Regions from separate parts of the Planococcus rifietoensis genome, predicted to be linked through region 1. Evidence: riboswitches for the same ligand, from Rfam matches in the RefSeq annotation. Region 1 holds a riboswitch; each other region holds the start of a gene.
The links. A riboswitch is a leader RNA that binds a small molecule or an ion and turns the genes downstream of it on or off. The one in region 1 is predicted to bind thiamine pyrophosphate.
Positions count from the first base shown of each region.

Region 2: another riboswitch for thiamine pyrophosphate. It lies ahead of AUC31_RS07345 (YkoF family thiamine/hydroxymethylpyrimidine-binding protein); the one in region 1 lies ahead of tenA (thiaminase II).
Region 3: another riboswitch for thiamine pyrophosphate. It lies ahead of AUC31_RS12675 (lipoate--protein ligase family protein); the one in region 1 lies ahead of tenA (thiaminase II).

Region 1 is NZ_CP013659.2:2,339,483-2,349,575, reverse strand. Features, by position in the region: gene AUC31_RS11745 (DUF6359 domain-containing protein) at 1-124, shown strand, start outside; gene AUC31_RS11740 (S1C family serine protease) at 295-1,407, shown strand; gene AUC31_RS11735 (AI-2E family transporter) at 1,575-2,657, shown strand; gene AUC31_RS11730 (hypothetical protein) at 2,849-3,433, shown strand; TPP riboswitch at 4,361-4,462, shown strand; gene tenA (thiaminase II) at 4,552-5,241, shown strand; gene thiM (hydroxyethylthiazole kinase) at 5,234-5,995, shown strand; gene thiD (bifunctional hydroxymethylpyrimidine kinase/phosphomethylpyrimidine kinase) at 5,985-6,863, shown strand; gene thiE (thiamine phosphate synthase) at 6,808-7,455, shown strand; gene thiW (energy coupling factor transporter S component ThiW) at 7,452-7,940, shown strand; gene AUC31_RS11700 (TetR/AcrR family transcriptional regulator) at 8,350-8,904, shown strand; gene AUC31_RS11695 (MATE family efflux transporter) at 9,006-10,093, shown strand, end outside.
Region 2 is NZ_CP013659.2:1,489,651-1,499,743, reverse strand. Features, by position in the region: gene AUC31_RS07385 (ABC-F family ATP-binding cassette domain-containing protein) at 1-562, opposite strand, end outside; gene AUC31_RS07380 (hypothetical protein) at 669-902, opposite strand; gene AUC31_RS07375 (MFS transporter) at 989-2,161, shown strand; gene AUC31_RS07370 (hypothetical protein) at 2,137-2,445, opposite strand; gene msrA (peptide-methionine (S)-S-oxide reductase MsrA) at 2,613-3,143, opposite strand; gene AUC31_RS07360 (LCP family protein) at 3,378-4,322, shown strand; gene AUC31_RS07355 (AI-2E family transporter) at 4,380-5,570, shown strand; gene AUC31_RS07350 (sporulation protein) at 5,638-6,057, shown strand; gene AUC31_RS07345 (YkoF family thiamine/hydroxymethylpyrimidine-binding protein) at 6,170-6,775, opposite strand; TPP riboswitch at 6,856-6,960, opposite strand; gene AUC31_RS07340 (hypothetical protein) at 7,143-7,355, shown strand; gene AUC31_RS07335 (protein adenylyltransferase SelO) at 7,418-8,878, opposite strand; gene citZ (citrate synthase) at 9,035-10,093, opposite strand, start outside.
Region 3 is NZ_CP013659.2:2,561,975-2,572,067, reverse strand. Features, by position in the region: gene AUC31_RS12695 (RrF2 family transcriptional regulator) at 26-460, shown strand; gene AUC31_RS12690 (pyridoxamine 5'-phosphate oxidase family protein) at 488-910, opposite strand; gene AUC31_RS12685 (hypothetical protein) at 978-1,208, opposite strand; gene AUC31_RS12680 (STAS domain-containing protein) at 1,343-2,362, shown strand; TPP riboswitch at 2,510-2,616, shown strand; gene AUC31_RS12675 (lipoate--protein ligase family protein) at 2,705-3,544, shown strand; gene lipA (lipoyl synthase) at 3,541-4,485, shown strand; gene AUC31_RS12665 (DUF4825 domain-containing protein) at 4,533-5,030, shown strand; gene pepT (peptidase T) at 5,131-6,348, opposite strand; gene AUC31_RS12655 (M20 family metallopeptidase) at 6,732-7,937, opposite strand; gene AUC31_RS12650 (MetQ/NlpA family ABC transporter substrate-binding protein) at 8,003-8,836, opposite strand; gene AUC31_RS12645 (methionine ABC transporter permease) at 8,922-9,572, opposite strand; gene AUC31_RS12640 (methionine ABC transporter ATP-binding protein) at 9,562-10,093, opposite strand, start outside.

The DNA.
Region 1 (10,093 bases):
TAAAGGTAAATGGAAAATCATCCAAGGCAGCAAAAACGGTTCGACTTTCACATTGGAAGTCAACGAACTCGGCCATTACACAGTCGTTACGAACAAAGGGCAATTGGTGAAAAACAGAAGATAAATGAATAGAAAAAGGCTGGGGAAGAATTCATTCCTCAGCTTTTTCTATTCGTCAAAAAATGGATCGACTTGCCATGCTGAAGCGCCGATCAAAACGATGTCCCTTCGCCATTCCTTTTTCAATTCTGGCTTGCTATAATGAACTCACATTAACGGAAGCGGGTTGAGACTATGGAAAAACGGATGATGCAATGGCTGATGGTTTTCCTGTCGGCGATGATTCTTGCGGCTTGCGGAAGTACGGGGACAGAGGCGCCGCCGGAAGCTGAAACAGAGCAGACGGATTCGCCGGTCGATACGGCCGCTCAGGAAAAAGCCGTAATGATGGCGAATGCCAAGACGCACGTCTACACAATCTATACCGATTTCGAGCAAGGATCCGGATTTTTATTCAATAACAAGGGCGACATTTTGACGAACGCCCATGTCGTACGAGATGCCACGTTTATTTCACTCGTCAATAGCGACGGGCAGGAATTCGCCGGCAAAGTGATCGGCATGTCGCTCGATGAGGATTTGGCGCTTGTCCGTGTTGAAGACCTCGCAGGAAAAGAGCCGCTTGAGCAGGAAATGGAACCGGTCGATATCGGCACGCCGGTTATCGCCATCGGCAGCCCTGAAAATGCAGCAAATACTGCGACCGAAGGGGAAATCACCGACACTGGCGTCGATTTCTCGGAAGTCTTCGTCTATACGGACCTCTATGAAATGAATGCCTTGATCAAGCAGGGCTCAAGCGGTGGGCCGCTTCTAGACGCAAGCACCGGCCGCGTGCTCGGCATCAATTCGGTCATGCTTGAAGACAATCCCGAAATCGGCTATGCAATCCCGCTTTATTTAAAAAAGGAAATGTTGGATGGCTGGGCGAATAACCCAGATCCGCTGCCCGATTCGCAATTGGTGGAACCGTCCGTGAAGGATGCGTATTTTGAAGAAGCGCTATTATCGAGTTTCATCGAAGCCTATTACGACTTGCTGCCGTATTCGATGAATGACGAGGAGCTGAATTATTACTCTTCCTATTTAGTGCCGGGAAGCCAGGCGGTTGAAGCGGTTGACAGTGTCATCCAGGAGTATTCCGAAGAGGGCCGCGTATTCGATTCAGTCGTGCCGGAAGTCAGTTCTGTGGAAATTGAAGGCGACCGCGCATACGTCGAAGCCGGCGCTGTATTCAATTACCACGAAGCAAACGGCGAGACCGGAACAATCGACCACCGGCGACTCTACACCGTCGTGATTGATGAGTACGGGGATTATCAGATTGAATATGTGGAAGAACGATAAAGGGCCTTCTGTTGAAGGCTCTTTTTTGAAATCGAGAAATTGCAGCGTTGCGCTTTAAATGGAAATCAATAGATGGAACCGCAAACAATTTCAACCCTCAGATCTACGGTAAGTGAAGCAGCTGCCAGCACAAAACTATGGCTCAGACAGACGAAAGGGGAATGAACATGCCCAAGACCAAATGGTTTCGTTTCTTGCTCAGCACGCTATTGATCTTTGCCATCATCAACTTGGCAGTGCGTGTGCCTTTTGTGTTTTACCCGGTCCGCGTTGCGTTTTCTACCTTGATGCCGATTATCATCATCGGCGGGATTCTGTTTTATATCTTTAGGCCAATCGTCAAGCTATTATCTAAGAAGATGCCCCGTGTCGTGGCCATTCTGGTGATTTTCGTTGTGTTCCTGGCGCTGCTCGTCGGCTTTTCCTTATGGATTGGCCCGCTGATTTTCAGGCAGATCCAATCCTTGATCGAAAACTTTCCGTCGATCGTGAGAGAAGTTCAAAATCAATCGAACAGGGCCTTGTCGAGTCAATGGTGGAGCTATATTCAAGAACAGGATTTTCTGCCTGGCTTGAATCCGGACGCTATAGCCGCGAATTTCCGGAACGCACTGACAGGCATCGGTTCGAATATCCTGAGTTTTACCGGTGTGCTCGTCAGCGCCTTGACTTCACTGGTCGTCGTGCCGTTTGTCCTATTCTTTTTATTGAAAGACGGCGACAAATTGCCGGCCAGCTTCCTTAAGTTGTTGCCGCAGGATTCGCGGGCAGAAGGCGCCAAAATCCTTCATGATATGGACGAAAACCTCAGTGCCTATATTCAAGGACAGGCGACGGTCAGTTTATTCGTCGGGGGGCTGAGCTATATCACGTACCTGATACTCGGCGTAGATTATGCCATCATCTTGGCATTGGTCGCGACATTCACAAACGTCATCCCGTTTGTCGGCCCGATTATTGGAGCCGTTCCGGCCATTGTCGTAGCTTTTTTCCAGGAACCGATTCTCGGCTTATGGGTGCTGATCGCCATTATTATCATCCAGCAAGTCGAAAGTAATCTCATCTCGCCCAATATCATGGGCAAGAAACTATCGGTGCATCCGGTAACCATCATTTTCCTGTTGTATATCGGAGGCAACCTAGCTGGACTTATCGGCATGATCTTGGTCATCCCAACTTACGCTGTAGGAAAAGCCGTCGTCCAAAACCTTTACCGTCTCATCCGCCTGCGTTACCCGGCGATGAGATAGGAAGAATGTGGGAATTAACCGCTTGATTTTGGCAAGAAAGACTGGGTCTGCTATTTAAAAAAGCAGCTTGGCAAAAGGCCAAGTTGCTTTTCATTGAAAAAAGATCTAAATGGCAACGCGGATGTTTAAAAGAGATTCAAACTCAAAAAAGGCCTGCAATGACGCCGTTTTAAATGAAAAGAGGAAAACTGATGGATTATCGCTGGGATGTAATCGATGCGCTGGAAGCACAGGAGAAGTACATAGAAGCGTTGACGTTGATGGTCATTGAATGGGAAAAGAATCCCGAAGATTTGAAAGTGGCCAACCGATTAGGCTTTCTTTGCTGGTATGTAACCGTAGAAGCAGATGTACTTGGTGATAATGGGTTGGACGCAATTGGAATCGATGAATGCGGAAAGTTATTTTCGGAACTGGCTCATTTCGGTCAAATAACGTTCCCTGAAGAGCCAGACTTTCTATCGAGTTATGGCTACATGATTTCTTTATTTCCGGACTACTTCGATTTGTCCGCTCTTGAAATTTGCGGAGAATACGGTTCGGATATATACAGGATCGGAGAAAGAATGATCGGAAAAGCCCGCAGCCTAAAACCTGAAGATAAAATCATCCAGCTAATGCACATCGACAGCAAGCCTAATAGAAAAAGCAATCACGCATACAGGGAACTGTGCCATGAAGTTAGCCGTTTATTGCCGGCGGCATTCCAAGGTGAAGGGGAAATGCAGCAATACTTTAAGGAAGTCTTGAACCGGACAAATCTTGACTCTGACTGAAGCCTTTGCCTATACACAAGCTAGACCTCGCCATTCCAATTAAGCAATCGAACCAAAGTAGATGAAAATTGCACAGCCACTTGCTTACACATTTTAAATTTCAATGAACTCTAAAAGCAGCCACGCGCTTAAGGGTGAGCCGAAGCAATAAGACAAGTGACCTTCTTGGCTTATTGCGGGAGGCCAACCCCAAGCGTGCTGCGGATAACTAGAACCAGAATTGATAAGTACTATTCCAAGTAAACATCAAAATTACAGCTATCTTGATTCCATTAGCTAGCCCAGCTAAGTAAATGAATTAAAGCGAATGACATTTATAAACTTATTCACTTGTTCTCTTGCCAATCCAGCGAAATCTAAAAGCAGCCACGCGCTTAAGGGTGAAGCGAAGCCGGAAAATGATAAACTTCGCATACTCCACTAGATTGGGAAATCAACGTATAACTTTGCTCCCACATCTGCAAAAGCAGATGCGTCGCAAATGAAGCGGCTCAACTGCCTTTCGCCAATTAATTGGCTCATTGTGAAAGCTCAACCCCAAGCGTGGCTGCGAAGAACCAGCAGAAACTGCAGTGAATACCATCAAAACTAAACACCAAAACTCTAGCTATTTTCCTACGACTAGCTAGCCGCGCTATGCGAATGAACCAAAGTGGATGACATATACGAACCCAGTCCCATGTTCTCAATCCAATTCAACCAAATCTAAAAGCAGCCACGCGCTTAAGGGTGAGCCGAAGCAATAAGACAAGTGATCTTCTTGGCTTATTGCGGGAGGCCAACCCCAAGCGGGCTGCGGATAGCTGGCAGACGAACCGGGCAAGCTAATTCTAATTAAACAATTAGACTCTTGCTATTCCAAATTCAAAAAGTTTTGAATTCGCAAGCCAGCTATGGTATTCTATTGCCGACAATAAAAAAATATCGCTATTCCACTAGGGGAGCCATGTTGGCTGAGACGGACAAGAGTCCGGACCCTTTGAACCTGATCTGGATTATACCAGCGTAGGGAAGTGGGCGAATTGTGAGCCTTTCTCCAATTTCTTCAGCTGACCTTTATCGCCGCTTCCTTACCTGGGAAGCGGTGTTTTATTTTGCCCAAAAAAGGAGAGAGCCACATGACATTTTGTAAAGAAGTCCGGTTGGAATGCGCAGATTTATGGGACGCCAGTTTTGAACACCCGTTTGTAAAAGGCATCGCGAAAGGCGATTTGCCGCTCGATGTCTTCAAATTCTACGTCATGCAAGACGCTTATTACCTGACCCATTTCGCAAAAGTGCAGTCACTGGGGGCAGTGAAAGCGAAAGATTTGAAAACGACGCAATCATTTGCGCATCACGCAGAACAGACCTGTGCCGCGGAACTCGCGCTCCATGAATCGTTTATGGAATTGCTTGGAGTAAGTGAGGAAGATTGGAAGCTATTTGAACCGTCTCCCCACGCCTATGCTTATGTTTCGCATATGTACCGCTCCGCAGAAGGCGACTTGGCAGATGTACTCGCGGCCTTGCTTCCGTGTTATTGGCTTTATTACGAAATTGGCGAACGTTTGAAGACGGCAACACCGGAAGAACCGATTTTCCAAAAATGGATCGGCACATACGGTTCCGAATGGTTCGGGGAACTGGTGAATGAACAAATCGAACGAATGGACTGCTTAGCGGATGGCTTGCCAGAAGAGCGGCGCAAGGAATTGAAAAAGCGCTTTATGAGAAGCAGTTATTATGAATGGCAGTTCTGGCAGCAAGCGTGGACGATGGAAACTTGGGAGCTGCCCGCGAAAAAGGAGAGTGTCCGCCATGCTTAGAGAATTGCGCGCACGAAAACCCTTGATTCATTGCATCACCAATCACGTCGTCTCGAACTTTCAGGCAAATGGCTTGCTCGCGCTCGGCGTCTCGCCGGTCATGGGCGATGAACAACAGGAAGTCGCGGAACTCACAGGACACGCCGATGCCTTATCGCTCAATATTGGCACGATCACGGAGCGCTCTTTTGAAAGCATGCTCATTGCGGGACGCGCCGCAATGAAAAAAGGTATACCGATTGTGTTGGATCCGGTCGGTGCCGGGGCCACAGCTTATCGCTTGCAGGCCGTGAAGCGATTGCTGACGGAACTCGATATCACGCTACTCCGCTGCAATGCAGGTGAACTCGCGGCCATTGCAGGAGCGGACTGGCAAGCGCGCGGTGTCGATGCCGGAGAAGGACAAGGCGATTTGGAAGCTATCGCTAAACAAGTGGTGGATGAATACCAAACAATTGTCGCGGTAACAGGCACAAGCGATTTAGTGACAGATGGTGACCGGACCGAGCACATCACAGGCGGAGACCCGTTGATGGCGTCGGTCACGGGGATGGGTTGTTTGCTCAGTGCGGTGCTTGCCGCCTTTTTGACGGACGAAGAATCTACCCCGATAGATGCGCTTGCTTATGGTTTGCAGATGTATGCGAATGCAGGAAGCCGTGCCTCGAAAATCGCCTTGAATCCGGGAACTTTCCAGATGGCCTTTTTGGACGAACTATCCAAACGACAGGAGGCAGCACTTTATGGACGCTAAAGCGCAAGTATTGACGATCGCCGGATCTGATTCAGGCGGCGGAGCGGGGATACAGGCGGATTTGAAAACGTTCCAGGAACTTGGCACTTTTGGCTGTTCGGCGATAACGGCGGTGACCGCCCAAAACACGCAGGGCGTTCACGGTATTTACCCGATGGACCGGCAAGCGGTCAAACAACAACTCGATGCGATCGGAACCGACTTCGATATCCGTGCGCTCAAGACCGGCATGCTGTTTGACGCCGGCATCATCGAAGAAACGGCGCAAGGCATCAAACGCTACGGCTGGGACAGGCTCGTCATCGACCCTGTCATGATCGCAAAAGGGGGCGCTTCCTTGTTGCAGCAAGAAGCGGTCGAAGCAATTAAAACCTTGCTCGTCCCGCTCGCTGCCATCATCACGCCGAACATCCCGGAAGCGGAAGTATTGAGTGGCATAGAAATCACAGACGATGCCTCACGCAGAAATGCGGCGGAAGCGATTTTATCGCTCGGTGCCGAAGCGGTAGTCATCAAAGGCGGCCATAGCACTGACCCTGACGTTGCGGAAGACTTTTATCTAGATCAGCAAGGCACGGTGATCTTGCTGCGTTCGGAGCGTCTCCAAACGCAACAGACCCATGGTACGGGCTGTACGTTTTCAGCGGCATTGACAGCTGAACTCGGCAAAGGCAATTCAGTCGAAGAAGCCTTGTTCACCGCCAAGGAATTCATCCAGGCAGCACTCGCGTATCCGCTTCACATCGGGCATGGCCACGGTCCGACACACCATGCGGCGTACAAAGAATCTATCGAAAAGGAAGTGGTTCATCTTGTTCGGGAATCCAGCGATTTATTTTCTAATGGGTACGACAAACGCCGGTACTAAAGAGCCGCTCGCGTTGCTCGAAGAAGCGCTTCAAGGCGGCATCACCCATTTTCAGCTGCGCGAAAAAGGGCGCGGGGCATTGACGGGCGATGCGCTTGCAGAGTTCGCCGCAGAGTGCAAGGGCCTATGCCGTGAATACGGTGTTCCGATCTTCATCAATGACGATGTCGAACTGGCTTGCACGATCGAAGCGGACGGCATCCATATCGGCCAGGACGATATGGACTGCGGACAAGTGAGAAAACAAATCGGCGCGTCGATGGCTCTTGGCGTTTCGGTACATTCAGTCAAAGAAGCGAATGAAGCGCTGACGTGCGGCGCCACGTATCTCGGCATGGGACCGGTATTTGGCACACGCACAAAAAGCGATGCGAAACCGCCGGCGGGTGTTGCTGAAATCATTAAAGTGAAAACCCAATATCCGCACGTACCGGTCATTGGCATCGGAGGCATCGAACCGGGCAACGCCGAAATGGTCTGGCGGGCAGGCGTTTCGGGCATCGCCGTTATTTCCTCTATTGCAGGGGCACAAGATGTCGCGGGACAAATCGAACGGTTTAAACAATCGATTCCGGGGAGGCGTGTCGGATGAATACAAAAAAACTCGTACTCATGGCGATGTTCGTCGCACTCGCCGTCGCCGGATCCGCGTTCGTCTGGTTCCCAGCCGGCATCGCCCGCGCCTATCCGGTACAGCATGCCATCAATGTCATCGCAGCTGTCGTCTTCGGGCCAGGGCCTGCAGTCGTCATCGCCTTATTGACCGGTGCGGTTCGCGTTTTAACGGGGACCGGCTCGCTGCTCGCTTTTCCCGGAGGCATGATCGGTGCCTTGCTTGCTGGTGTCTTTTATCGCTACAGCGGACGGATCGGTTTTGCGGCAGTCGGTGAAATCCTCGGAACCGGCATCATCGCCTCACTAGTCGCGGTGCCATACGCACGTGTCCTGATGGGAACCGAAGTCGGCGCCTTGTTCTTCATGCCGCCATTTCTCGTATCGAGCATCAGCGGTGCGGTGCTTGGCGTGGTGTTAGTGTACCGTTTGGAGAAAACGAAAAGCAGTAAATTATTGGCGTAAAAGAAAGAGTTAGAAAACCGCATTTTCCGAAGCTTATCGCTCGCTTTCCGTGGGCTCGCGCCCAAGCCTCCTCAGTCGCTTTGCGCCTTGCGGGGTCTCGGTCGTCTCGCTGATCCACAGGAAAGATAAGGTCGACCTACGGGAGACCTTATCTTTGCGAAAGTAATGCGCAGCATTATTGAGCAGAAGGGTTTACGAGCGAACGCTTCTCCAAATACTCAGATAGGTCATTGATTCTTTAATGTCGAAAAGATGTTCCCCTTTTAATTTATAACTGATTAATAAATTTCTTCAACACTCTGATAAGGATTGGCTCATAAAGCCGATCCTTATTTACGTCATCAAATCCTTCTACTTGAACTAAGAAAACTATTATAGTATTATTAGTTTTAACGAAGGGGGTTCAGCTGTGAAAAATCGGATTATACAGGCGTTTATCGAAGAAACGAGAAACAACGGCATCAAATTTACGATGGATGATTTGGCTAAACGGCTGGGCATCAGCAAGCGCACCTTGTATGAGAACTTCTCATCCAAGCTGGAAATTCTGGAAACGATCATCGACCAGGCCTTTTCAGAGTACGAACAGCGGGCCCGCATCATCCGAGAAGACGAAACCCTCGACTTGCAGGAAAAGATCCACCGATTGATTGTCATGATTCCGAACCATAATGACTTTTTCGATTTGCGCGTATTGGAGCAGTTGAAGCGTTATTACCCAGAGCAATGGCAGCGTGTCGATCGGGAAATGAACCAGTGGGATGACTTGAAGCAATTGCTTGAAGAAGGCATGGAAACTGGCCTGATCAAACAACAAAACATCGATCTGTTAATGAAAATGATTTTGAACGTCGTCAATATTTCCTTGGATCAGCAGTTCTTCTCGGAACAAAGCATTTCCATCAAGGAAGCTGTTGAAACGATGAGTGAATTATTATTGGACGGGTTCGTCAAAAACGAATAGAAAAAATGCTGGCTAACCAAAGCCAGTATTTCTTCGGTCTAAAAAAACTAAAAAAACAAATATAGTTTTCAGTGTTTTAGAAAGCTAGGAGGCAATACAATATGGCACAACAATCTATTCACCGTCTCGATAACGAATCGGTCGGCAAGGCATTCATCCGTTATTTAGTACCCTCGACTATCGGCATGCTGCTGATGGCAATCAATATCGTCGCAGATGGCATCATGGTCGGCAACCGTCTCGGGCCGGTCGCACTGGGTGGTGTCGGGATTGCGGCACCGGTCTATACCTTATTCGTCGCGATGTCGCTCTGGATCGGCATCGGCGGCGCCACGAGGTTTTCTGCTCTCATGGGGGCGAAGCGGACAACGGAAGCACGCGTCGTCTTTTCGCACGCGATGGCGTCAATTTTTGCGGTGACGCTCCTCATTGGGCTATTGGCATTTCCGTTTCGCACAGAACTCGCTTATTTGCTTGGGGCGAACGCGGAAACCTATCCATACGTCTCCGATTACTTATACTTGATGCTGTTATTCGGCTTCGTCTTCACGATGGAAAATGCCCTCAGCATCATGGTGCGTAATGACGGCAGCCCGAACTTGGCGATGGTGTCGCTTATCACGACTTCTCTTCTGAACATCGGCTTGAATTACGTGTTCTTGTTCGTATTAGATTTCGGCGTCAAAGGCGCGGCCGCTGCGACTTTGCTCGCTGCATTTGTCGGCATGCTCGTCTTGTGCACGCATTTCTTTAAAAAAGACAATCAATTGCGCTTTGTCCGGTTCAAGCCGAACCGAAAATTGCTGCTGTTGATTCTCGTCATCGGCTTTCCAAGTTTCTTAGCGGAAGTCGGCATGTCGGTGTTCACGATTTCGCATAATAATGTCTTTGAACGCCTGGCAGGAACAGAAGGCGTTGCCGCATTTGCGATTCTCAATTATGTTCACAGCGTTATGCTGCTCGCATTCCTTGGGATGGGTTCGGCCATTCAGCCGCTGGTCAGTTATTACAGCGGGGCGAAAGACCAGGCGAAGATCAAGAAGACGCTGCAATTGGCGATCGGCACGGCGTTTGTGGCAGGCTTGCTGTTCTTTATCTTCGGGCAATTCTTTGCCGCCACCATCGCCAGCGTTTTCGGCGATTTCCCAGACGCCGTGATGAATCTCGCGACTTCCGGCATCCAACTGTT
Region 2 (10,093 bases), 850 kb from region 1:
AGTCCAAGTGGTTGGTCGGCTCATCCAGAAGAAGAACATCCGGTTTGCCGAATAGAGCTTGTGCCAAAAGCACTTTAACTTTATCAGACCCGGAAAGTTCCGCCATTTTCTTGTCGTGGAGATCCTCGGAAATCCCAAGGCCCTGCAAAAGGATGGCGGCTTCAGATTCAGCTTCCCAGCCGTTCAGTTCTGCGAATTCGCCTTCAAGTTCAGCTGCACGCATGCCGTCCTCGTCAGAGAAGTCTTCTTTCATATAAATGGCATTCTTTTCAGACATGACTTCGTAGAGTTTTTTGTGGCCCATGATGACTGTCTCAAGAACTGCATATTCTTCGTACTCAAAGTGGTTTTGCTTCAATACGGCCAAACGTTCGCCAGAGCCCATATAGACATTTCCGGACTGTGCTTCAAGTTCGCCGGAAAGGATTTTGATGAACGTCGATTTACCGGCGCCGTTCGCACCGATTAAGCCGTAGCAATTGCCTGGGTTGAACTGGATGTTGACATCTTCAAATAGTTTGCGGTCGCCAAAACGCAAGGATACATCATTTACTGCTATCATTATTATTCGTCCTCCTAAAATTCACAATATGAATAGTATAACACGAATACGCCCCAAACCGGTAGCGTTCAAAGCCTGTGTCGGCTAAACTAATAAAGGATAAGTTTTAGCGGCTTTTTCTGCGGAGATAAGCATCCAATTGACCGAGTTCTTTATTCAGGAGGTACTCCATCTGTACATATTCGCGCCTGCCCGGAACATGTTCTGGCGTCAGGCCTTTCATCGAGTAAATAAAGTAATAGCCGCCAATTTGACGGAACAGCACGACAACGTGCGGAAATTCATCAAAAGTGGCTTTAATATTGTATCGTTTTGCATAGCTCCAATTTATGAGCTTCATCCAGCAACCCGCCTTTCCAGTCTTATTTTAAGGGACGGAGCGGCAGGAACACAAGTTTGGTGCTGAGGGATAAGGAGAGAGAAAATATGAGGGAAATTCAAACAAAATCAGCATTGACTGCCGTTATCTTTGCCATTCTACTAGTGGCGCTCAATTTGCGTCCGGCCATCTCTTCGATCGGGCCGATGCTCGAACCGATTCGAACGGATCTTGTACTGACCAACGGGCAAGTCAGTTTATTGACCGCAGTACCCGTCCTATGCATGGGGCTATTCGCGCCGTTTGCGATCGTTTTCAACCGTCGCTTCGGCTTGAAGCGTTCCATCGGCTTTTTGCTGGCGGTCATCGGCGTGTTTACTTTAGGACGCGGCTTTTGGCCGAGTTATTTCAATTTATTGCTCAGTTCGTTTTTCATCGGCATCGCGATTGCCATCATCGGGCCGATGTTGTCTGCGATGATCAAACGGGATTTCCCGACCCGGACGGCTTCATTGATCGGTGTTTATTCGTTCGGAATGGGACTCGGTGCGACACTTGCCGCAGGATTGACGAGCGTTGTCTATGCGGCTTCTGGATGGCCAGCAGGGCTTGCGGTTTGGTCAGGCTTGGCACTCGCCGCACTTATCGTATGGTTGAGAATGCCTGAAGCGAGCGCAAAGTCAGAACAACTGCCGGATGATCCATTGCCGATTAGCGGAAGCCCGTGGAAAAATGTAAAGGCTTGGTATATGCTTTTGTTCTTTGGCTTTCAATCGGCTTTCTTTTTCTCGATGCTGACATGGCTCGCGCCCATTGCGATCGACAAGGGCTTAAGCGTGCTGTCGGCAGGAGCGGTCGTCACCGTCATGACGGCGGTGCAGATTGTCTGCAATATTTCCATTCCATTGCTGTTCAGCCGTTATCCGAACCGCTTTTTATGGGTATTGGCTGTGCTCGCATTCGGCACTGCCGGAATCCTGTTATTGATGTTTGCAGGGGCTTGGGCAGTATGGCCGGCCGCCGCTTTGATTGGTGTGGCGCTCGGCGGCTTGTTTCCGATTGCTTTACTATTGCCGCTCGATGCGACAGATTCTGCTGACGAAGCGAATAGCTGGGCTGCAATGACGCAATCCGGCGGGTACTTGATTTCGGCATTCATGCCGTTTATCATCGGAGTCGTCTATGACCAAACAGGCAACCACGATATTACTTTATGGATGTTCTTGGCATTCGTTTTGTTGATGATTCTTTTTGCTTATTTGCTCAACCGAAAAGCTTGATGGCGCCGTTTCGCAGGTGGCTCAACGGCCATCCACGAAAAATAAAGCGATAGAAGCGGAAACAGGATTGCCCATGAAACCACCATCATTGGCGGAATATCCGCCTCTGGAAGTAAAGTGGAAAAATACCAATAATTCAGTTCGAGCGATGAGATGAGCGTGACGAGGGGACCGATGAAAATCCGACTTGCCAACAGCGCCGCTGCGACGCCAAGTAGGATGACAAACGGCGGAAAAAGGATCAATTGTACGAAAAAAATGTCCAATGTACTGAGCCATTGCATGATAATGCCTCCTGTTTAGCGCAATTTTACGGAAAAACCCGCGTATCCTGATTTTAAACTAAGTGAATAATCTGTCAATAAAAACATTCCAGTGAACACTTATGCGGAGATCGACCGCTTAAGGAATCTTTTTACGGAGATTTTCAGCAATAGAAAAAGCCGGCGCATCAAGCGTCGGCTTTCTTCCACGCACTAGTTAAAAATTCATCGCGCCCGGATTCGGCGCGGTCTTGTGCGTAATGATCTGGATTTTTCAAGTAGAAATCCTGATGGTACTCTTCGGCAGGATAGAAAGGCTCGGCATCCTGGATTTCAGTGATGACCGGTTTATTGAAGCGGCCGCTCTCGTCAAGTTGTTTTCTGGAAGCAATCGCCAATTGCCGCTGCTCATCATTGTGGACAAAGATGGCAGGGCGATAGGAAGCTCCGCGGTCCTGGAACTGGCCATCATTATCGGTTGGGTCGATTTGCTGCCAGAAGATATCCAATAATTGCTCGTATGGGAAGACAGCTGGATCGAACGTGATTTCAACCGCTTCCAGGTGGCCGGAATGGCCGCTTTTCACTTGTTCATATGAGGGATTCGCCAAATGGCCGCCAGTATATCCGGAAACGACGGATTCAATGCCATCGAATTGGTCGAATGGCTTGACCATGCACCAAAAACAGCCGCCAGCGAATGTTGCTTTTTCTAACATCGGATTGCCTCCTTCTATGATATAGGCCGCTGTCTTCGCTTCCTTAAGAAGTTGTCCATCGCATCGGCAAGCCGGTTGGACGTCTCCATTGAGGTCGAGTAGCGCGCCTGAGAATAAGAAGAATTTTACCACTCCGGTAAAGCGCAGACAATAAAAACGTGTTGAGGAGGGAAACCTCTCTCTATTAATATGCGTCTAAACAAATTGTACAGCTCAGAAAGGAATGTAATCATCATGGAAGAACAATACGAAACGAGACAGACCAGAAAGCGCAGACGATTCCGCCCGAGAGGCAAACTTTTCTTATTATTGATCATTTTATTGCTCGGTGCCGGAGTTTACTTTTTCATCCAATATCAACAAGGCCAAAATATAGCCGGTGAAACTGAAATTGAACCGGAACCATTTGCGGGTGATGCAGACAATAGCGGGTACCAGAATATTCTCGTGCTCGGGGTGGATTCGCGCGGGGAAGAACAATCCCGTACGGATACAATGATGATGGTGACGCATGACCGTGAAAATAATGAAGTGAAGATCACATCGTTCATGCGCGATATTTATGCAGATATTCCAGGTTATCAATCCTATAAATTGAACACAGCTTATTATTTAGGAGGCGTCGATTTATTGGCGTCGACCTTGCGTGAAATGTTCGGCGTCGAAATCCACAATTATGCGCTGGTCGACTTTAAGAGCTTTGAAACGCTGGTCGATATCGCAGCGCCGAGTGGTGTGGAAATCGATGTTGAAAAAGAAATGTCCGAGAAAATCGGCGTGACCCTGTCTCCCGGCGTCCAGAATTTGAACGGCCAGGAATTGCTCGGCTACGCGCGCTTCCGTTCGGATAATGAAGGCGACTTCGGCCGTGTGCGCCGTCAGCAGCAAGTGATCGCCGCATTGAAAGATGAGTTGATCAGCGTGTCGTCGATCCCGAAACTGCCAAAGCTAGCTGGAGCGGCACAAGGCTATGTGCAAACCGATATGCCGTTGGTCGACCAAATCAAATTGGCGACACAGCTCGGAACCGGCGGCAGCGGGGAAATCGAACGCTTGACGATCCCAGTGGAAGGCGGCTACAGCTATGCGAATTATCCGCAAGCGGGTTCGGTTCTTGAAATCGATATAGAGCAAAACCGCCGTGCGCTGGAAGAATTTTTGTCTCAGCCACTCAACTAATTTTTCAGATAATATGGTAAACTACAGGTAGAAGCCTATATAAAGAAGGGGATCGCCATGCCGCCAGATGACAATAGACCGCCGTTTTTCGCTACCAACTATATTCGCTTCCTGGGCGGGAGGAATACGTTTTTTACATTATTGATTTTGATCTTGATCGGGCTTGTCGTGTTCATCTTCAGGGAAGTATCATTTATCTTCAATCCGCTCAATGTATTCATGAAAACGGTTGTCTTGCCGGTCGTCCTGGCGCTTATTTTGTATTACTTGCTGCGTCCGGTGCTGCGGTTGCTGGAACGGTTCAAGATCCCGAGAATTTGGGGGATTCTCATTATCTTCCTCGGGGGCATCGGGCTCTTGACGTTGTTGAGCGTCCTTGTTTTCCCCTTTTTAAGGGATCAGTTTCAGAACTTGATCGAAGAATTTCCGGATTATTTCATGCGCTTATTGAATAATATCGACCAATTCTTGCGCAATTCCTTTGTTGGTGATTATTACCGGGATTCGAGCTTCAACATCGAAGCATTGATTGCCACCTTGCCGACCAGCATTGCGGATACACTACAAGCGACAGTGACGGGCATCATCGCTCGCGTCACCAGCTGGATTTCGACCATTACGGGCGTCATCCTGTCGATTGTCATCGTGCCGTTCATCCTGTTTTATCTATTGAAAGACGGCGACAAGCTTCCAGGCTATTTCCTGAAATTGCTGCCGCCAAGATTTCGGGATGATACAAGAGAAGTGTTAAAGGACGCAGACAAGCAATTGGGGGCATATATCCAGGGCCAGCTCATCGTCGCCTTCTGTATTGGCGTCATGGTTTACATCGGCTTTTTAATCATCGGTATGGATTATGCACTGCTGCTCGGCGCGCTGGCAATGGTGACAAGCATCGTTCCTTATATCGGTCCAGCTATAGCGATTACGCCCGCTGCGATCATCGCACTCGTCACTTCGCCGTTCATGCTGGTGAAACTGGCGATTGTGTGGACCGTCGTGCAGTTGGTGGAAGGCAATTTGATCTCGCCGCAAGTAATGGGCAAGACGATGTATATCCACCCTGTCACGATCATTTTCGTCCTGTTGACGGCAGGCTCCTTGTTTGGCGTCGTCGGAGTCATTTTGGGGATTCCGATGTATGCGTTGCTGCGGGTCATCGTCAGCCATCTATACAAGCTGTTCAAGCGGCGTTATAACCGCTATGAGACAAACTTGGATAATCAATACGACTACACCGAGCTTTAAGCTTTCTGTTTACAGGATGCAGGAAAGTGGTATGGAGAATTATCAAATTTTGGGGGTATAGATTTTTATGAAATTCAAAGACTTTTTATCTTCGATCGGCATCGGTTCGGTCAAAGTGGACACAGTAGTAGAAAGGCCGCATCTTGAAGAAGGCGAAACATTAAATGGGACCGTCTATTTAGACGGTGGAAGCGGCGATCAGGAAATCGATTATATCGAACTGCAAGTGATTCGTTTAGTGGAAGATTACCGGGAAGACAGCGATTTCGATTTTTATGAAACGCCAGTTGCCAAGCAGAGCTTGGAATTTGCGGGATCCGTGAAATCGAAGAACACCGTCATGCAGCAATTCGAGATTGTCCCAGATGAGCGGTGGGTGCTGGAGAACGTGAATGCCAAGTTGATTTTACGGACGATTGTCCACGTGAAAAACGGCGTTGATGTCCAGGATGAGGACGAAATCACTTACGGTAAAATCGACAGCTGAAAACAGGTTGATAATAATATTATGTAAACCAAAAAACATCCCTGCAGTGAACGATCCAACTGCGGGGATGTTTTTTTAGACCAAAATCTAGGGTCACGAGGTAATTTATTCTTTAAGAAAAATCTTCAGCGCCTGTTTTATGTGAAGGGCTGTTGATGCTCATGGATACGGTCATCACGAGATGGGGGTATTTAGTGGAGCGCGCGCTGGAAAAGCTCGTTTCGTAAAAAGAAAAGACTTCATGAATATCCCCGTGGATGCCGCTAGCGTAATGCATGGAATCGTTCCATACCCCAAACTCTTTTGCACGTTCCACTTCGCGGTAGATAACTTCCATATAATCGGGATTGTTCATCGGGTAAAGCGCGAATTGCGATGAAACGTATTGCTTACTGTCGTCTTGATTTGCCGGTTCATCCGGCGCCTCCAAATACGCATTACCTGCGGTATCTCCAGGACATCCAGCTGAAAAGGTGCCGGACAGGGCGATATGTTCCTTCGTCTTCGCCGCATGAAGAGCGAGAGCCTTCGCGACATTAAAGACATGCTGTTGTTTGCCCCGAATGACGGTGGAGACATCATCGGTTTGCATCCACACATTGGACGTGTCGGTGTCCTTTAACGCGCTTTTGATGATGCTGATGAAATTGCCGCTCATCGGATGCAAGGAAAAGCGAAATCCGACGATCGGGCTGGTGCCGCATGAAGTTGGTTCCATTTAGAATCCCTCCTAAAAATATGCACAAAAAAGCCACATCCGTGAAGATGCAGCCACTATTCCGTATTTCGTCGTCATGTCGGAAAGTCACCGCACTTCCTCACGCAGGTCCTAACCTGATCGAGTCATAAGGGATCGGAGCGAAAGCTCTCATCTCAGCAAAACATGCACCCCCAGTGCAGAAAAACGGTATGTGGTTTTACGTGTCGGGTTTGCCCGATGGCTAAAGTCTAAGCCAAATACTTTTCCAAGTAAAGGAATTCTACTATTTTCATCGACAATGAGAAAATGACGGCAGAGGTGAATACTCCCTGAAAAATCGGGTAAACCTAAAGCAGACAAGCATTTGAGGAGGAATCCATTTATTATGGCATCAACAAAAAAATTCCGTGTCGTTTATCATTTCGGCGCAGGCGTCGAAGCGGTCAACACCGTCGAAGCCGATACCCCGAAACAAGCAGTCAGCGGTTTGGATGCGGATGATTTCCGCGAATTTATCGGCGACAACGATACGTATTACCAATTCAAGATGAACGAAGTCAAAATGGTCAGTGTCACTGAAGTCACAGACGGACAGTGATCAACCAGCCAAGCGCAATAGAGAAAACCCCCTGCCGATGAAGAGGCAGGGGATTTTTTGGTTCATGTTCCGCAATAAGTCTGGTATGGAGGCGTTGAAGGCGGTGGAGGGGCTGTATAGGGCAGCTGCTCTTCGGAATGGGCATATGGATTTCGAAGGATATCCAAAAGCTTTTCCATCACTTCATAATCGCCTTGCGCCGCTGCTCCCAATGCTGCTTCCACGCGGTGGTTGCGCGGGATGACAGCTGGATTTCGGTTTTTCATCAATTCCAGGATTTCTTGTGCTGAACGGCCTTCTTGCTGTTGGCGGGCTTTATAGCGGCTATGCCAGTCTTTAAAAGCCGGGTCGTTTGCCAGTTGGGGCTCTTCCACTGCTTCGAAAGTCAAGAAACGGAATGTATTAGTATAATCCGCTTGCTTTTCCTGCATCAATGCCAGCAAGTCATCGATTAATTGTTCATCTCCTGGCGCTTCGGTAAACAAGCCCAATTTTTCGCGCATGCCTGATAAATACAATCGTTTTTCTGAACTTATATATTCCTCAAGCGCTCCTTGGAGAGAAGACAAAGCCTGTTTTTCCGGAATCTCATTTAAAAGAGGAAACAGGGACTCTGCAAAACGCGCTAAATTCCATCCGCCGATGAGCGGCTGGTTACGATAAGCATAACGGCCGCCAGCATCGATCGAGCTGAAGACCGCGGATTCGTCGAAGCGGTCCAGAAAAGCGCATGGGCCGTAGTCGATCGTTTCGCCGCTGATCGCCATATTGTCCGTATTCATAACGCCGTGGACAAAACCGGCGAGCTGCCATTTCGCGATGAGTGAAGCTTGCCGCTGCGCTGTCTGGCGGAATAATTCGATATAGCGGTCTGGCCCGGTGATGTCTGGGAAATGCCGTTTGATCGTATAATCCGCTAAAGCTTTCAAATCTTCAGTCGAACGGTATTTCGCTGCGAATTGAAAAGTGCCGACACGGATATGGCTTGAAGCCACACGCGTCAGGATCGCTCCAGGCTCTGCAAAGTAGCGCTGAATCTTTTCTCCTGTCAATACGACTGCAAGGCTTCTGCTCGTTGGAATCCCGAGCGCATGCATGCTTTCGCTGATCATGTATTCCCGCAACATGGGCCCGAGTGCCGCGCGGCCGTCTCCGCTTCTGGAAAAAGGCGTGATGCCGGCGCCTTTTAATTGGACATCGAAAATCTCGCCATCCGGTGTTTGCTGTTCGCCGATTAAGATGGCACGGCCGTCGCCGAGCATCGTAAATTGGCCGAATTGATGGCCGGCATAGGCTTGGGCGAGCGGGAAGCTGCCTTCAGGAAATTGATTGCCTGCAAACATTTGCAGGGATTCAGGGCTGTCTAGCTGTTGCGGGTCCAGGCCAAGTGATTTTGCCAATGCTCGGTTCGCGATAACGAGTTCAGGTGACGGGACCGGGTTGGCTTCCATTGGGGCATATAAGGTTTTGGGCAGGCCTGCATAACTATTGTGCAGTTTCCAGCCGCTCTCTGTATGATTCATGGGCGTGCCTCCTATTATCGATGTTTTGGTATGTCTTTCCTGTTATTATAGCCACAATGAAATCCTTGAAACAACCAAAGGGGGCTAGCCGGGCAAATAGAAAAGCTTGAGCCATACACCCAATCGAAGGGGAGGCTCAAGCTTATGCTGATCGATTTAACGTTCTTCAACCGACACGTAAGTTTGCATGCCAGGCCCGATGTATTCCGCACGCGGGCGGATCAGGCGGTTGTTCGAGTATTGCTCCAGGATGTGCGCAAGCCAGCCCGACGCACGGGAGACCGCGAAGATCGGCGTGAACAAATCATGCTCGATGTTCAACGAGTGATAGACCGAAGCCGAGTAGAAATCGACGTTTGGCGGAAGCGGTTTTTCGCTCGTTACCAATTCTTCGATTTTCACGGACATGTCATACCATTTCGATTCGCCGCGAAGCTCAGTGAGCTTTTGCGACATTTCGCACAAATGCTTCGCACGCGGGTCGCCTTTTTGGTAGACACGGTGGCCGAAGCCCATGATTTTCTCTTTGTTCGCCAGTTTTTCTTTGATGACCGGCTCGACGTTGTCGACCGATCCGATTTCTGTGAGCATCTTCATCACTTGCTCGTTGGCGCCGCCATGAAGCGGGCCTTTCAAAGCGCCGATCGCTGCTGTCACGCCGGAATAGACATCCGACAAAGTAGCGACTGCGACACGCGCCGTGAACGTCGAAGCGTTCAGTTCGTGGTCTGCGTGAAGCACAAGCGCTTTATTGAACGCTTCGACTTCGATGTCTTTTGGCTCTTCGCCAGACAGCATGTACAGGAAGTTCGCTGCGAAGCTGTAATCCGTTTTCGGTTGGATCGGTTCTTTGCCGGCGCGGATGCGGCCGAAGGCCGTCACGAGCGTCGAGATCTTCGCCTGGATTTTGATCGCTTTGCGGTAGTTCGCCGCATCTTCCATCACTTCCGCTTCTTCGTCGAAGAGGCCGAGCATGGAGACCGCTGTGCGCAGTGCCGCCATTGGATGGACGTGCTTGATGTCGTATGTCTTGAAGTGGTCGAGCACCGCTTGCGGTACCGCCATGTTGTCCGCGAGCTGCTGTTTCAGCTCCGCGAGTTCGTCTGCCTTCGGCAAACGCTGGTGCCACAAGAGGTAGATTACTTCTTCGAAGCTGGCGTTGTCCGCTAGATCGTCGATATTGTAGCCGACGTATGTAAGGGTATCATCGATGAT
Region 3 (10,093 bases), 220 kb from region 1:
TAAACGTGCAGGGAAGGTGAAACCAATGAGATTGACGATGTATACGGATTATTCATTGCGCGTACTCATCTATTTGGGAACAAAAGAAGACGGCAAACTGACAACCATACAGGAAATTTCCGATGCTTATCATATATCCAAAAATCATTTGATGAAAGTGACGTTCGAACTTGGCAAAGCAGGATTCATTGAAACGGTCAGGGGCAGGGGAGGCGGAATTCGATTGGCGGACCGTCCAGAGAACATTAATGTCGGCAAGGTTGTCCGTAAGATGGAAGAAGATTTCCACTTGGTGGAATGTTTTAACCCGGAGACCAATATGTGCCCGATTTCCCCGATCTGCGGGCTGCGCGGCGTCCTCGGCAAGGCGCTGCACGCATATCTGTCGGTATTGGATGAATACAATTTGCAAGATCTTCTATTCAATAAAGAAGGATTACGTGATTTATTGCGCACGTAAAAAAGCCTCCGCTATCGGAGGCTTTTTTTATAATTCGATTGTTTGGGGATCTTTGCCTTTGCGGTTCATCAAACGAACACGCGTCGGCGTTATTGCCAAGATGATCAAGTTCGGGTCTTCAGGGCCGTCAAACCAGCCGGTCAAGTGCTCATTCCATACTTTGTCGATCATTTCGCGGTCATCGCGCAGCGACATTTGCCCTTCAATTTCAAGGAAGCTATCGCCGACGCCTTCTCCTTCGTAGCCGAGCAGGATGTGGGCATTCGGGTTTTTCTCGAGTTCGTCGACTTTCTGCGTTTGCTTGCTTGTAGCCGTATATAAAGTAAACTCGTCATTGAAAAACGTCATATAACGTGAATGCGGTTTATCGTCTTTGATCGTTGCCAAAGTCCCGATCATGCTGTCTTCCAAGATTTTCAATGCTTGCTGTTTCAGTTCTTCTTGTGCCATTCAAATCTCTCCTTTGCGGTAATATCGTCCGTCAGAAAAACTGCGGGCAAGAAGCCCACAGAAGAAATCATTCTGGATGTTTTTCCTCGCTTGCTGAATCGTCTTTTGTGCCACGGGGATTCTTTTCGTCTTTCATATCCTGCTTCAAGTCTTCCAAAGGGATGGAATCCACGTTCATTTCTTCTTCGTGCATTTCGGTCATGGTTTCTTTATCTGTTTTCACTTGCTCAGGATTATCCATTGGAGCTCCGTCGCTTGTTTTTCGTTCCTTTTCGTTGAAACGGTCTTTTTCTGCCATCGTTAGCACCTCTCCTTTAGCGTTCTTGTCTATCTATTCCTTAATTGGAGTGCTTTAAAACATTAGAACTTGCTGGTGATACCGGGCTGGCGTATGATTATTTAATAGGGCTAAATAAGGAGGATGGCTATACAATGACTCAACAAACAAAGGTGAACGTGGGCGGCCTGGATTTTGAATGGGACCTCTCGCAAGGGCGCTTCCTGTTCGAAGGCCAAAATTCTGTACTGTTTTGGACTTCCACTGCAATGAAAATGTTCTTTGATTCCATCGAGGAAATTTCTGGAGAAGAAGCGGCAGCTGTCGTTTTGGAGTCGACAGGGTTTCGCCAAGGCCAGGTAGTCGGGGATTATTTCCACGGGATGGGCGGGGTTTCGGTGATGAAAGCATCCGACCTCATTACCAATACATACGCATCGGCCGGTTGGGGAGTGGCTGCTATCCATAACCTGGATGTGGAAGCAGGCACCTTGGAAGTGACGCTGAAAAATAGCTGGGAATACCAGATTAATCTGGCACAGGGAAAAAAGACCGGCGGCAGTTTTTTGCCGGCCCATTATGCAGGGATCTTCAGCTCGCTTCTGGACCGCAGCATATGGTATGAAGTAGTCCACTCGCAGATCGAAGGGCATGACGAATGCCTGATTCGCTATTTCCCGTCAGACGAGACGATTGACAAGAACATCCATGCGCTGGCACGCCGCAAAGAATCGGAGAAAATCCGTGAACTCGAACAGCTGGTGGATGAAAAGACAGCGGATCTCCATGACATGATCCGGGAAATTTCTTCGCCGCTTATTCCAGTGCTCGAAGATATTGTAGTCGTTCCGCTTCTCGGACGCTATGATGAAGCGCGTGCCGAAGAGTTATTGACCAAAACGCTTGAGAATTTGCCGAAATACAAAGCGCGTTACTTGCTCCTCGATTTGACCGGGCTGAATGAAAGCTTCAACCAGCATGCGGCGATGCTAATCGAAAAATTAGGGTCTGCCGCGAATTTGATCGGCACGAAAACGGTGCTGGCCGGCATTTCGCCGCACACCAGCATGACGATTACAGAAGCGGGCGTAGACCTCTCTGGCTATGAATGCTTCCGTACACTTCAACACAGCATCCACTTTGCTTTGGCACAGAACGGCAAGACGATTATTTAATAATAAAGCTTTCCCTATCAGCAAAACGCATAAGGAAAGCTTTTTTTGGATATTTTTGAATAAATTGGATAAAAATATAAAGAAAATACTATTTAGTATATTGAGATTTCTTAAAAGAAATGATAAGCTCGAGAAGAACTATACATAGCTGACCACTGGGGGAGCCGGAATTGACTGGCTGAGACGAGCGAATGCTTGGACCCCTTGAACCTGATCTGGACCATGCCAGCGTAGGGAAGTGGTACGTATGCTTCCTTTTGTCTGCATACACCGCTTCCCCATGGGAAAGCGGTGTTTTTTTATGGGCTTTAGGGTCATGCATAAGCTGAGAGGAGTTGAGACATTTTGGAGGAAACATGGGGCTATATGGAGTCGGGGCTTTGCACGCCGGCATACAATATGGCAATGGACGAAGCATTGATGAACTGGCAGCGCAAAACGGGTATGAAGCCTGTGCTCCGATTTTATGGATGGTCGCCAGCCGGTATTTCAGTGGGATTTTTCCAGAAACTGAATGGCAGCATCGATCTTGAACGAGCTGCGCAAATGGGCATCCCCCTGGTCAGGAGGCAGACCGGCGGAAAAGCCGTACTCCACGATCAGGAATTGACTTATAGCGTAGTGATTCCGGAACATCATCCATCCATGCCGAAATCAGTTAAAGAAGCGTATTTGGTCATTTCCCTAGGCTTGCTTGAAGGTTACCGCAATTTAGGGATTCAAGCACAACTAGCTGCGGAGAAGAAGCCTTCGAAAGAATCTTCAGCGGTATGCTTTGAAGAACCGTCTTGGCATGAACTGACTGTTGAGGGTCGAAAAGCGGCCGGCAGCGCACAGACAAGAAAACAAGGCATCATTTTGCAGCACGGCTCGATTCCGCTGCAGCTGGATGAAAATCGGTTGTTCGAATTGTTCGTGTACCCGAGCGAAGCGGTGAAGGAAAGGGCGCGACAAGCTTTCCGCACACGCGCCGTCGCGATCAACGAGCTGATTGGGGAACCGGCAAGCATGGAAGAAGTGCAACAGGCATTCAAGTCTGGATTCGAAACCGGGCTTGGCATCCGCCTGGAAAAATTCGAACCACCAGCTGAACTATTGGAAGACGTGCGCGTGCTCGAAGCCAAATACGCGAGCGAAGAATGGAACCACCGACGAGAAGAGAAAGGGGAACTTATGCGATGACAAAAGCAAAGCAGCGTGAACGTAAACCCGAATGGCTGAAAGTGAAACTAAACACCAATGAAACTTATAACGATCTGAAGAAACTAATGCGGGAGAAAAATTTGAACACGGTATGTGAGGAAGCCAGATGCCCGAACATCCATGAATGCTGGAGCGAACGCCGCACCGCGACTTTCATGATCCTGGGGGATACGTGTACAAGAGCGTGCCGGTTCTGCGCCGTCAAGACTGGGTTGCCGAACGAACTGGATTGGGGCGAGCCGGAGCGTGTAGCGGAATCGACGGAGATCATGAACTTGAAGCATGTCGTTGTCACAGCGGTCGCCCGTGATGATTTGAAAGACGGCGGAGCTGCAGTTTTTGCGGAAACTGTCCGTGCCATTCACCGGAAAATGCCGGAAACCACTGTTGAAATCTTGCCGTCCGATATGAAAGGCGATTACGAAAGCCTGCATATGTTAATGAGCAGCGAGCCGGATATTTTCAACCACAATATCGAAACGGTGCGCCGCCTGACAAAGCGCGTCCGTGCAAGAGCTACCTACGACCGTTCGCTGGAATTGCTATTGCGGGTCAAGGAAATCGCGCCGCATGTCCCGACGAAGTCGAGCATCATGGTCGGACTTGGTGAAACGAGAGAAGAGATTATCGAAGCGATGGATGATTTATTGGCGCACAAAGTCGACATCATGACGATCGGACAATATTTGCAGCCGACATTGAAGCATTTGGATGTCGTCCGTTATTACCACCCCGATGAATTCCAGGAATTGAAGGAAATCGCATTGGCCAAAGGTTTCAAGCATTGCGAGGCCGGCCCGATGGTTCGTTCTTCATACCATGCGGATGAGCAAGTGAACGAAACCGCTGTTCAGAAACGCATCAAATACATGAAAGGCGTCGAATCGACTGGCGCAAAAATCGAACGTATCGAATTTTAAAATAAGGGAGCCAGTGCATAAAAACCTTTCTTAGAGGAGAGCTTGAATTGAGGAAAATACTTATTGCGGCCATGCTGTTAGCTGCTGTATTGTTCATTATGGGCGCATGCAGCCCGCTGCTGGCGGCAGAGGAACCAGACCTCTTTGAGTATGAAGGGGCGGTAGTTGGGAATAACAGTGCCGTCTTCAATACCCTTAACATGCTGCCGGGTGCAGAGCATTTTACAGGCTTTGAATTGGAGACGAAACAACAGCCTTATGGAATCATCGTCTCTTACGATTGGACACAAGCCGCATCATCGGATAAAGAAACTGCGGTCCGCAATGCAACGTATTTGTTTACGCTGATCGACAATGTGGATTGGGTCCAATTTGACTTCGATACAGGAGCGGGTGTGGGACAATACCGGCTAACGAGAGAGCAATTGCAAGCTTGGTACGAAGTGGATTTGACCGGAATTGATGAGCAAGAGAAATTGGAAGAGCTGCTCGAACAATATTTGGATGAAGACCAAAAAATTGACGCACTGTTAACACAATCCTGAAACTGCATGAAACCTAAAAAAAGCAGTGGCATTGAGCCGCTGCTTTTTTATGTTGAATTGTGCTGAAAAGATTTCCCGGGAAATGGATAGAGGAAACCGTTTATTTTGCGATCTTTGCGACCTCCACAATCACTTGAGTCGCTTTTTCCATGTTTTCAGCGGAGATGAACTCGAATTTGCCATGATAGTTTTCGCCGCCTGTGAAGATGTTCGGTGTCGGCAAGCCCATATAGGATAACTGGGATCCGTCCGTGCCACCGCGTACAGGGATGATGTCTGGGGAAAGCCCCAATGTCTTCATCGCTTGTTCGGCCTGATCGACGATTGCCATCACCGGTTCGATTTTCTCACGCATATTATAGTATTGGTCTTCGAGCTCGAGTTCGATCGCTTGTTCCCCGAATTCTTTTTGCAATGTGGCCGCCACTTGTTCCATATGGCGTTTTTTCGCTTCGAATTTGTCTTTATCGAAATCGCGCACAATGTACTGAAGTACCGCTTGTTCTACGGAACCATTGAAGTTGTTCAAGTGGATAAAGCCTTCGTAGCCTTCCGTTTTCTCAGGCACTTCATCAGATGGCATTTCAGCTTGGAAGCGCGTCGCGACCGTAATGGCGTTGACCATTTTATTTTTTGCAGAACCGGGGTGGACGCTGGTTCCGTGGACTGTCAATTTTGCGCTCGCGGCATTAAAACTTTCGTATTGAAGCTCGCCAAGCGGCCCGCCGTCCATCGTATACGCATAATCGGCGCCGAAACGGGCAACATCGAATTTATGCGGGCCGCGGCCGATTTCCTCATCGGGCGTAAAGCCGACACGAATTTTTCCGTGCTCGATTTCAGGGTGTTCGATCAAATATTCCATGGCAGTCATGATTTCGGCAATTCCTGCTTTATTGTCGGCACCGAGCAAAGTCGTACCGTCTGTCGTGATTAAAGTATGGCCAATGTAATTTTGCAAGGCCGGGAAATCAGCCGTTTTCATCGTCACTTTGTCATTTAATGAAATGTCTTTCCCGTCGTAATTTTCGACGCGCTGCGGGTTGACGCCTTTTCCGGTGAAGTCGGTCGCCGTGTCGACATGTGCCAGAAATCCGATGACAGGGCGCTGTTCTTCCGTATTCGCCGGCAAAGTGCCGAATAAATAGCCGTGGTCGTCCACTTCGACTTCCTCCAAGCCGATGTTCTTCATTTCTTTTTCCAGTTCAGCGAGTAAATCCCATTGCCCCGGGGTAGAAGGGGTTGCGTCATTTTCAAAATCGGATTGCGTGTCGATTTTGGCGTAGCGAATCAGGCGTTCGATCAATTTTTCGATCATGGTAGAGCCTCCTATGTATGTAATGACTCCATTTTAACACGAAATTCGAAATACATAGAAAAACCAGCGCAGTGGCGCTGGTTTTCAACTTGTCGAGAAAGGTAAGAAGTCGTATTTTCCGAAGCTTATCGCTCGCTTTCCGTGGGCTCGCGCCCAAGCCTCCTCAGCCGCTGTGCGCCTTGCGGGGTCTCGGTCGTCTCGCTTATCTTTGCGAAAGTAATGCGCAGCATTATTGAGCAGAAGGGTTTACGAGCGAACGCTTCTCCAAATACTAAGATAATCCATTGATTTTCTATTGTAGAAAAGTTGATCGCCTTTTTGATTCGTTGTAGATTACAGACTTCTTTCACACTTTTTAAAAAACAGCGCCTGGGCGCTGGTTTTTAATCTTGTTGTTTGGCGGCAAGCGAGCGGATATGGGCTTGTTTGACTTGCGCCAGTAAAGCGTGTTCAGTCAGCAAACGGTAACCGGTTTGGGCCAATGCTTTGGCGCCTTTGACCAAGGCTTCGTCACCAGCTTTGGAGCGGGCGGCTTCCCGGAATTCTTCGGTGTGGGCAATGAGGCTTTCGGGTCCGATTTTGATATAGCCGTGGGCAGTCGGCACTTCATAGCTGATATTTCCGGCATCGGTCGAACCGAGCCCGGAAATGCGCGAATCGGCTACCTTGTCGCCTAGTGTTTCGAGTTCGGCTTTAAGAATTTCATCGAGTTCAGGCGTGACGACAAGATCTTTTACTTCATTCTGGAAACGTTCGATTTCGACACGGGCGCCTGTCGCCAGGGCTGCACCTTCAGCGATGGCACGTACTTTTTTCGCCGTCTCGGCTGTTTTTTTCCAAGAATCGCCGCGGATATAGAAGCGGGCAGAGGCATATTCCGGGATGATATTCGGCGCGTCGCCGCCATGAGTGATGATGCCGTGTACACGTGCATCATCCGGCAATTGCTGGCGAAGGGCATTGATGCCATTAAACAATTGGAGCACGGCATCGAGAGCGTTGATGCCTTTTTCAGGAGACCCGGCAGCATGGGCCGGCTTGCCGTAGAAATGAAAACTTAAGGGATCCACAGCAAGTGATGGGCCTGTAACCGCTGAGTTTCCAGAGGGGTGAAGCATCAATGCAGCATCGATTTTTTCAAGAAGTCCGTGTTTGACGAAACTTCCTTTCGCGCTGCCATTCGGCCCGCCTTCTTCAGCGGGGGTGCCGAGGACGACGACGCGCCCGCCGGTGAATTCCAAGGTTTTACTGAGCGCAATTGCGGCTGCGACACTGGTCGTGCCGATAATATTGTGTCCGCATGCATGGCCGATGCCCGGCAAGGCGTCGTATTCAGCAAGAAACGCGATGGTCGGCCCTGGCTTTTGGCTGTCGCGGACCGCGTAAAAGGCAGTGTGGTGGCCAGCGACACCGTCTTCCACCTGGAATCCGGCTTCTTCAAGCAATCCGGTCAACAGTCCGCTCGCGAACACTTCTTCGTTGCCAATTTCCGGATTTTCATGGATGGCATGGCTGATGCGTAAATACTGTGCACGGTTCTTGTCGATCGATTCCGTAATCGTCTCGCGCGCTTCGCTAATGATGGTCATGTAATCGTCCCCCTCAAATGAAATTTCTTTTTTTAACAGCATGCAATTGCAAATCGTTTGTTTTCTTATTGGTAATCGACTAATTCTTCAACCGAAACAAAAGTCGGGATTTGAGCGCCTTCTGTGTGCTCGATGACAAATTCAGCTGTGTCTTCTTCCTGGTACAATTCAACGATGCGCTGATACGCTTCGTTATCTTCCTGGCCTTTTTGCGCGGCGATCAAGTTGATATAAGGTTTTGCCGTATCGCTTTCACGGGCAATTGGATCTTCTGTCGGATTCAATCCTGCATCCACTGCAATGCCGTTGTTGACGATGGAAGCAGCGACGTCAGCCATAGCGCGCGGCGTATGGGCGGAAGTCATCGGGACAACTTCAATGTTTTTCGGGTTGTCGATGATGTCTTCTTCCGTTCCAGTCAACCCGGCATCGTCGGATAACGTGATGAGCCCGGATTCATCGAGCAAGAGGAGTGCACGGCCCATGTTGGTTGCTTCATTCGGCATCGCGATTTGGGCGCCTTCTGGAAGTTCTTCGATCGATTCGTATTTATCGGAATACAAGCCCATCGGCGCAATGACGGTAGAGCCGATCGGCACGATGTCGACATTATGCTCTTCGACAAACTCATCGAAATACGAGATGGTCTGGAAGGCATTCAAGTCGAGTTCGCCTTCAGCGAGTGCCAAGTTAGGCGCCACATAATCCGAGAACGTGATGATGTCGAGCTCGATGCCTTCTTCAGCGGCTTTGTCGCCGACATAATCCCAAATGGTCGTGTCCGATCCACTGATACCAAGTGTCACTTTCGTGGTTTCGCCGGCTGAGCTATCGTCTCCACATGCGCCGAGAAGCGCGGCAATGCCTGCTGTTGCTAAAAGAGCTGTAATTTTTTTCATGATGAAATCCTCCAATGGGTTTTTAAAGTAGTGGTGCTGGTGAATGAACCACCTTATTGAGTTTGTTTAACGTGAATTAAAGGACTTAGCTCCGGCGTACTCTGCGGGACATGAGGTTGCCGAGTGATTGAACGCCTTGGACAAGGACGACCAGAATGGCAACAGTCAAGAGCATGACCACCGTGTCGAAGCGCTGATATCCGTAAGTGATGGCCAAGTCGCCGAGTCCGCCGCCTCCAATCGCGCCAGCCATTGCGGATGCGCCGATCAAGCCGACGATAGCGATGGTCAATGCGAGGACAAGGGAGCTGAGCGCTTCCGGGATAAGGAAGCGGAAAATGATCTGGCCGGGAGAAGCGCCCATCGCCTGGGCTGCTTCGATGACGCCTTTATCGACTTCGAGCAATGAATTCTCGATGAGTCGGGCGATGTAAGGCCCAGCATAAAATACCAATGGCACGATGGCTGCGGCTGTGCCGATCGATGTGCCGACAATGATGCGCGTTAGTGGAATGATGGCGACCATCAAGATGATGAACGGAACCGAACGGAAGATATTGATGACGATGTTCAATACGTTAAATACGGCTTCATTTTCGAGCAGGTGGCCTTTTCGTGTGACGACCAGCAAGATGCCGAGCGGCAAGCCGATGAAGAGCGAGAAAACGAATGATGCACCCGTCATGTAAAGCGTCTCCCATAAAGCTTCTAGAATTTGCGATTGATCAACCTGCATGTTGCTGCACCTCCTCTACTTGGATGTTATCGTTTCGGATCGAGGCGAGTGCGCGGTCGATTTCTGCATGAGCGCCGTCGAACTCCACAATCAAGTTGCCGTATGGAATGCCTTGAAGTTCTGTAATGTTGCCGAACAAAACATTCAAATCGAGCTGGAATTCGCGTGAAACCCGTGACATGAATGGCTGGCCGACTGAATTCCCGGTAAACTGCACCCGGTAGATTGGGCGTGTCCCGTCGTTGTGGCGGATTTGCTCAAGGAGCGAATCTGGCAATTCATCGTTCATGACAGAACGGACGAAACGTTTCGTCGTCGCGTGCTGGGGATTGGTAAACACTTCAAATACGCTGCCTTGTTCGATGACACGTCCTTCTTCGAGAACGGCCACTTTGTCGCAGATTTCCCGGATGACGCCCATCTCGTGGGTGATGAGCAAGATGGTGATGTTGTATTCCTGGTTGATGCGGCGCAGCAGATCCAGGATGGACTGGGTCGTCTGCGGGTCGAGCGCTGACGTT